Regions from separate parts of the Pseudomonas sp. E102 genome, predicted to be linked through region 1. Evidence: predicted binding sites of a transcription regulator. Region 1 holds the regulator's gene; the other holds the start of a gene.
The links. The regulator sigma-54, encoded in region 1, starts transcription at its own class of promoters, with help from an activator protein. The targets are predictions, from matches to a motif close to ANTGGCATNNANNTTGCTNT.
Positions count from the first base shown of each region.

Region 1 (4,105 bases):
GACCAGCGGTTGCGCCAGTTCGGTGTGGATCAGGGCGCGCTCGGCCAACTCCGGAAGCAGGCCTGCCGGCAAGTTGTCGATGCAGTAGTAGCCGCTGTCCTCAAGCACATTGAGGGCGGTACTTTTACCGGAGCCGGAGCGGCCACTGACGATGATCATGCGCATGTTTAATGACCGTTCTGCTCGTCCAGGACAACCTGATACAAAGCGTCGTTACTCGTTGCGCTGCGCAGTCTTTCGCGCACTTCCTTGCGGTCCAGCATGCTGGCGATCTGGCGCAGCAGCTCAAGGTGCGCATCGGTCGCCGCTTCCGGAACCAGCAATACGAACAGCAGGTCGACCGGGGCGCCGTCGATGGCGTCGAAATCTATGGGCGCTTCAAGGTGCAGTAGCGCGCTGATCGGCGACGTACAGCCTTTGAGGCGGCAATGTGGAATGGCGATGCCGTTGCCAAAACCGGTGGAGCCTAGTTTTTCACGGGCGATAAGGGCCTCGAAGACGTCCTGCATTTCCAGATCCGGCACTTCGCGGTGGATCAGGTTGGCAATTTGTTCGAGGGCTTTCTTCTTACTGCCACCCGGCGCGTTCACCTGGGAACGGCCGGGGGTCAGGATGGTTTCTAGTCGGATCATGGATTGGGGGGGTTAACGACCGGTTGCGCCCTGGAGGAGGCTCTGGGTCTTTTCCTTATGCTTTTTGAGTTGGCGATCCAGCTTGTCGGTCAGCAGGTCAATCGCGGCATACATGTCATCATGCTCCGCATTGGCAACCACTTCTCCGCCGGGAATATGCAGTGTGGCTTCGATCTTCTGCTTCAGCTTTTCGACGTTCAGAATGACTTGCACGTTGGTGATCTTGTCGAAATGCCTCTCCAATCGGTCGAGTTTTTCGCCGATGTAGGTGCGCAGGGGTTCGGTCACTTCCAGTTGGTGTCCACTGATGTTGACTTGCATACAGCTTCTCCTTCGTTGCCAGTGCATAAAGCGGCAGGCTGGGTGCCTGCCACTGGAACGCTGTGGCGTGGCCTGTTACATCAACCGCTTGCGTTCGCTCGAAGGTGCGATCCCCAGGGATTCGCGGTATTTGGCGACGGTACGGCGGGCCACCTGAATGCCTTGTGCCTCCAGTAAACCAGCGATCTTGCTGTCACTCAACGGCTTTTTCTGATTTTCCGCAGCGACCAGTTTTTTGATGATCGCGCGGATGGCCGTGGACGAGCATTCGCCGCCTTCGGAGGTGCTGACGTGGCTGGAGAAAAAGTATTTCAATTCATAGATGCCCCGAGGGGTATGCATGAATTTCTGGGTGGTCACCCGTGAAATCGTCGATTCGTGCATGCCCACCGCCTCGGCAATGTCATGCAGGACCAACGGCTTCATCGCTTCGTCGCCATATTCCAGGAAGCCGCGCTGATGCTCGACGATCTGGGTGGCGACTTTCATCAGGGTTTCGTTGCGGCTCTGCAGGCTCTTGATGAACCAGCGCGCTTCCTGCAACTGGTTGCGCATGAAGGTGTTGTCGGCGCTGGTATCGGCGCGTTTGACGAAACCTGCGTACTGGGCGTTGACGCGCAGCTTGGGCATCGACTCCTGGTTGAGCTCCACCAGCCAGCGATCGTTGTGCTTGCGCACGATTACGTCGGGGACGACGTATTCGGGCTCGGTGGATTCGATCTGTGAGCCAGGACGCGGGTTGAGGCTTTGCACCAGCTCGATGACCTGGCGCAGTTCATCTTCCTTGAGCTTCATGCGACGCATCAGTTGGCTGTAGTCGCGTCCGCCCAAAAGGTCGATGTAATCGGTCACCAGGCGCTTGGCTTCGGCCAGCCACGGGGTTTTGGCGGGCAATTGGCGCAGCTGCAGCAACAGGCATTCGCCCAGGTTGCGAGCACCGATGCCGGCGGGTTCGAACTGCTGGATGCGATGCAAGACGGCTTCGATCTCGTCCAGCTCGATGTCGAGCTCGGGGTCGAAGGCTTCGAGGATTTCTTCCAGCGTCTCGTCCAGGTAACCCTGGTTGTTGATGCAATCGATCAGGGTCACGGCGATCAGGCGATCGGTATCGGACATCGGCGCCAGGTTCAGTTGCCAGAGCAGATGACTCTGCAAGCTCTCGCCGGCGGACGTGCGGGTAGTGAAATCCCATTCGTCGTCATCGCCGCTCGGCAGGCTGCTGGCGCTGGTCTGATAGACGTCTTCCCAAGCCGTGTCCACGGGCAGGTCGTTGGGAATGCGCTCGTTCCATTCGCCATCCTCAAGGTTGTCCACCGTGGGGGCGGCTTCCTGTTGGTAGGTTGGTTCCTGGATTTCCGGGGTGGTTTTCTGCTCGACATTGTCGGCCAGTGGATCGGTGTTGTCGAAGTCGTCGCCCTCTTCCTGGCGTTCGAGCATCGGATTGGATTCCAGGGCCTCTTGGATTTCCTGTTGCAGGTCCAGGGTCGACAATTGGAGCAGGCGGATGGCCTGTTGCAGCTGCGGTGTCATCGTCAGCTGCTGGCCCATTCTCAAGACTAGCGATGGTTTCATGGCAGGGGCTTAACACCTTATTTGCCGGCGCACATGCGCCATCCACTACAGGGCGCCGGAGCGCCAAACTTAAGCAAATTATATGCCTGAAACTGAAGTGTTTGCCTAGGGGGCGTCTTCAATTAATTGAGAGTGCCCACGGGTCGTCATCGGACATTCGGCGCCACCCAGGCCTTCGCCTGAGGCTTCGTGGCTTAAAGGCGGAACTCGTGGCCCAGATACACTTCCTTGACCAGCTCGTTGGCCAGGATGGTGGCCGAGTCGCCCTCGGCGATCAACTGGCCGTCGTTGACGATATAGGCGGTCTCGCAGATGTCCAGTGTCTCGCGCACGTTGTGGTCGGTGATCAGCACGCCGATCCCCTTGGCCTTGAGATGATGGATGATCTGCTTGATGTCGCCCACCGAAATCGGGTCTACGCCGGCGAAGGGTTCGTCGAGCAGAATGAATTTCGGCGCGGTAGCCAGGGCGCGGGCAATTTCCACGCGACGACGTTCGCCGCCGGACAGGCTCATGCCCAGGTTGTCGCGAATGTGGCTGATATGGAATTCCTGCAGCAGGCTCTCCAATTCCTGGCGGCGGCCGGCCTTGTCGAGCTCCTTGCGGGTCTCGAGGATGGCCATGATGTTGTCGGCCACCGACAGTTTGCGGAAGATCGACGCTTCTTGCGGCAGATAACCGATACCGGCCTTCGCCCGGCCGTGCATCGGCTGGTGGCTGACATCCAGGTCGTCGATCAGTACGCGGCCCTGGTCGGCCTGAACCAGCCCGACGATCATGTAGAAACAGGTTGTCTTGCCCGCGCCGTTGGGGCCGAGCAAGCCAACGATCTGGCCGCTGTCGATGGACAGGCTGACATCGCGCACAACCTGGCGGCTCTTGTAGCTCTTGGCCAGGTGCTGGGCTTTCAGAGTTGCCATTACTGCGCCTTCTGCTCGTCGGTTTTCTTTTTCGGCTGGATCACCATGTCGATCCGCGGACGCTGTTCGGTCACCTTGCTGCCAGTGGCACGGCCGGCGCTGGCCAGCTTCTTGACCGTGTCGTAGACGATCTTCTCGCCTTGGGTCACGTTGTTGTCCTTGTCGACGACCTTGGCGCGGTCGATCAATACAACGCGGTCCTGGGCGGCGTGATACTGGATGGTGACCCCGTAACCCTGCACAGGCTTGGTGTCGCCTGCGGTCTGCAACTGTTCGAAGTACGCCAGGTTGCCCACGGATGTCACTACGTCGATGTCGCCGGACTGGGTGCGGGTGATGGTGACGGTATTGCCGGTCACCTTCATCGAGCCCTGGGTAATGATCACGTCACCCTTATAGGTGGCGACACCGTTCTTGTCGTCCAGTTGCGCGTCGTCGGCCTGGATGCGGATAGGCTGGTCGCGGTCGTTGGGAAGGGCCCAGGCGCTCGCGCTTCCCAGTGCAGCGCCCAGACTGAGCAAAATAGGGAGGGTTTTAGCGAGCTTCATACTGTCCTCTTACTTTCGATAGCAGGTGTATCCTGCTTTCCTTCAAATACGCCTTCATTCCCACGCCGGTCGACACGCCGCCAGCGCCGTCGATTCTAACGGGTTGCTCGGT
Region 1 is NZ_CP084025.1:3,948,815-3,952,919, reverse strand. Features, by position in the region: gene rapZ (RNase adapter RapZ) at 1-165, opposite strand, end outside; gene ptsN (PTS IIA-like nitrogen regulatory protein PtsN) at 168-632, opposite strand; gene hpf (ribosome hibernation-promoting factor, HPF/YfiA family) at 645-953, opposite strand; gene DOCECA_RS18105 (RNA polymerase factor sigma-54) at 1,029-2,525, opposite strand; gene lptB (LPS export ABC transporter ATP-binding protein) at 2,720-3,445, opposite strand; gene lptA (lipopolysaccharide transport periplasmic protein LptA) at 3,445-3,993, opposite strand; gene lptC (LPS export ABC transporter periplasmic protein LptC) at 3,980-4,105, opposite strand, start outside.

Region 2 (4,105 bases), 1.9 Mb from region 1:
TGATGCCTTGCATCACTTTGAACAGCCCCGAGGTGCGCAAGTCGTTAAAGCCGTCCTTGCGCATCTGCAGGTCGATTTCCAGGGAGTTGCCCTCGGCCATGATCAATCGTTGCAGCTCTGGCGTGTTCTTCACCACTTCGTATACCCCCACGCGACCTTTGTAACCGCTGTTGCACTGTTCGCAACCGACCGGCTCATAGATCGTGAATGAGCCGATGCGTTCCCGGGGGAAACCCTCTTTAAGCAGGGTTTCCTCGGGAATCTCGATGGCTCTCTTGCACTGTGCGCACAGCTTGCGCGCCAGGCGCTGGGCGATGATCAGGTGGACCGCCGTGGCAATGTTGAAGCCGGGGATGCCCATGTTCTGCAGGCGGATCAGTGTTTCGGCGGCGCTGTTGGTGTGTAGGGTGGACAGCACCAGATGCCCGGTCTGGGCGGCCTTGATGGCGATTTCGGCGGTTTCCAGGTCACGGATCTCGCCGACCATGATCACGTCCGGGTCCTGACGCAGGAACGAGCGCAGGGCATGGGCGAAATCCAAGCCCTGGCGCGGGTTCACGTTGACCTGGTTGATGCCTTCCATATTGATTTCCACCGGGTCCTCCGCCGTGGAGATATTGATATCCACGGTGTTGAGGATGTTCAGGCCGGTGTAGAGCGACACGGTCTTGCCCGAGCCGGTCGGCCCGGTCACCAGGATCAACCCTTGTGGTTGCTTCAAGGCTGTCATGTACAGGTCTTTCTGTTCCGGCTCATAGCCCAGGGCATCGATGCCCATTTGCGCGCTGGAGGGATCGAGGATCCGGATCACCACTTTTTCCCCCCACAGCGTGGGCAGGGTATTGACCCGGAAGTCGATGGACTTGGTCTTCGACAGGCGCATCTTCAGTCGACCGTCCTGGGGTTTGCGTCGCTCGGAAATGTCCAGGCTCGCCATGACTTTCAAGCGCGCGGCAATGCGGTTGGCTAGCTGGATGGGAGGCTTGGCGACCTCCCGCAGCATGCCGTCGGTACGCACCCGCACCCGGTAGGTTTTCTCATAAGGCTCGAAGTGCAGGTCGGAAGAGCCGCCTTTGATCGCGTCCAGCAGCATCTTGTTGACGAAACGCACGACCGGCGCATCGTCGCCGTCCTGCCCCGCGATAGTGTCCTGCTTGCGGTCGTCGATCGACTCGATGTCCAGGCCGTCGAGATCGACGTCGGCCATGCCCTCCAGGCCGGTGCTGCTGGATTCGAAGAATTTTTCGATGGCATCGCTGAGCTTGTCGTCTTCCACCAGGATGGCTTCGGTGGTCAGGCCGGTGCTGAACTGGATGTCGTTGATGGCTTGGTGATTGGTGGGGTCGGAAATGCCCACATAGAGCTTGTTGCCGCGCCGCCACAGCGGCAGCACGTGATGCTGGCGCACCAGTTTCTCGCTGACCAGGCCGGCGGGCTGGTTGTCTTTGTCTAGGCTGTTGAGGTCCAGCAGGGCGATACCAAAATGCTCGGAGGCGATTTCCGCCACCTGGCGGCTCTGGATCAGTTTGTTTTGCACCAGGTAGCTGACCAGGGGCACTCGGTTGCGCTGGGCCTGTTGAAAAGCCTGCTGCGCGCTTTGTTCGGTGATCAGTTCAGCCAACACCAATTGCTTGGCCAGGCCGCTGAGGGCGATGTCATTCATGGGGATACCGGACGCGGACTGTTCATGATTTATAGCCTAGTCAAGCATCGGTGGCTGACCAGCGAGCAGAGGTGACAAAAAGCGTCAGATAGTGCGGCTGTTGGGGTAGGACGTTGATCCCATGCGGCAGGGAAAGCCTGGGCTGGCGGGGCTTCCAGGGTTGGCATGTGCCCTGCAATGACCGTTTCAGGTCATGAGATTTCGACTCATGCACGGGAGATGTCTATGAATAAGCAAAAGGGTTTTACACTGATCGAGCTGCTGATCGTGGTGGCGATCATTGGGATCCTGGCGACGTTTGCGTTGCCGCAGTACTCGAAGTACCAGGCGCGGGCGAAGGTGACGGTCGGGCTGGCGGAAGCTTCTTCATTGAAGGTGCCGGTTGAAGACCTTCTGAATAAAGGTACAACGCCAACCGCTGCCAACACGGGCGTACCGGCGTCGAGCAATAACTGCACGATGACCATTGGGGGTGACGCGGCCGCTGGGACGGCCAGCATCACTTGCACTATCAAAGAGGCACCTGCCTCCATCATAGGCAAGACGATCATTCTCAGCCGTGCCGGGACAGGTGCCTGGACATGTACTTCTAACGTTGCGGAAGAGTTCTTGCCTGCGGGCGGTTGCACAGCAGCGGCTGGCGCGGCAGCGGGTTGACAGTTGTTGCGAGACTAACCAAAGCCCCGCATCAGCGGGGCTTTGTCATTTAGCGGGGGTAATCTCCAATATTGAAATAACCTCGGTAATTCATGAGCTTAGCAATCCGGCAAAACCCGCATGTTGCATGTACCAAATCCCTCGGTCATGCAATTTGCATGATTATGAAAATAACCGCTTCGCTTAACTTATTGATTTATAACGAATTTCACGTCGTTTCAAAACTGGCACAGCCTTCGCACTACTCCTGACAACCTGCCGCGATGCAATTTCGGCAGTTTCTGAGAAAAACAGGAGTTACTCGTATGAAGAAGTTCGCTATCACTGCCGCTGCTGCCACTGCACTGACCCTGACCATGGCTAGCGCTTTCGCCGAGACCACCCAAGCAACTCAGGCCCCGATGATGCTGGCTGCGGGCGAAGTGACAGAGGCTAAGGAAGACGTTTCCGATACCTGGATCACCACCAAGGTCAAGGCCGACCTGGTGACCGAGAAAGGCATTCCAGGCTCCGACATCAAGGTTGAAACCAACAAGGGCGTCGTGTCCCTGTCTTCGACCGCTGTGTTGAGCGATGCCCAGAAAGACACCGCCGTCGCGATCGCCAAGAAAATCAAAGGCGTACGTGATGTGTCGGCCGATGGCCTGAAATCCGAGTAAGGCAAGGCTTCTCGCCTGGACGGGAGAAGGCGTGGCAAGCGGGCTGTGTTTTACGCTTGCCGATGCTTTGGAGTTCATGCGAAAGGCCACATGGACGTGGCCATTACAGGCCCCCGGCATTCGTGCCGGGGGCCTGTTCTATTCTGGGAGAGGAAATGTGAGCCAGTCAGGGAGACCGAGTTGCCCCCATCGCGAGCAAGCTCGCTCCCACGGCGGACCGAGTTTCTTCAGGTAGAAATGCAATCAAATGCGGGAGCGAGCCTGCTCGCGAAGGCGTCGGCACTGTCGCTGCAGATACCCTGGAATAGCCCAACCAATCACCGCCCACGCTTGCTGGTAATCTCCACCAGCCGATTCCTCTCGAAGCGCAAGTACTGGTACATCCCGCTACGGGGTCCGTAAGTCCATTCCTCCACCGGATACTCCTCCCGGCGGTTGACGCTGCGTTTGTAGCCAAGATCATCACGCGCTGCAGGCTGTCCACATTTTTGCAGCACCTCGCTCGTACGATCACCGATGCTGATCAAATGGCTGCCACAGCGCAACGTATTGGCGGCTGTGGCCTGGCCCGCTGCCAATAGCAGCAGACTCAGGCTGAATCCGTACCAATACTTCATTTCATTCTGCATCCAGATGCATTGGCGTAATGACGGTGCCGTCCTTTTCGGCCTGGCCCAGGCTGGCGTCAATGAAGTACACGCGGTCATCGGCCAGCTTGCCCTTGTCCACGAGGAAATCCTTGATGCTGCTGGCCCGCTCCTGGCCCAGTTCGCGCAACAGTACATCACTACCGCTCCAGAACTTGATGACGCCTTCACGGAGCTTGTCGATGCGGGCCTGTTTGTCCAGTTGCGTCCATTCAGCCGGTGGCTGGGTCTTCAGGCGGGTGCGGTAGATACCTTCCAGCAGCGGGGCTTTTTCGTCTTCCGGTACTTGCAACAGGGAAGCCTTGGCCGGGACTTTATCGCCTCGGCGCTGCAGTATCTTGTAGTAGTTGTACTGATATTCGCGTTCCAGGCGCTGGGCGGCGAGCAGCGGGCCGTCACTGCTCTGGGCGGCGGTACCCTCGATCTCCAGGCGCAGTTCCGGACGTTTGCCCAACGCCTCGGACAACTTCAACAACACG
Region 2 is NZ_CP084025.1:121,705-125,809, forward strand. Features, by position in the region: gene pilB (type IV-A pilus assembly ATPase PilB) at 1-1,663, opposite strand, end outside; gene DOCECA_RS00615 (pilin) at 1,889-2,320, shown strand; gene DOCECA_RS00620 (BON domain-containing protein) at 2,626-2,979, shown strand; gene DOCECA_RS00625 (DUF2845 domain-containing protein) at 3,297-3,596, opposite strand; gene DOCECA_RS00630 (DUF748 domain-containing protein) at 3,598-4,105, opposite strand, start outside.
Region 2: the regulator sigma-54 is predicted to act here: its motif matches at 1,823-1,842, upstream of DOCECA_RS00615 (pilin).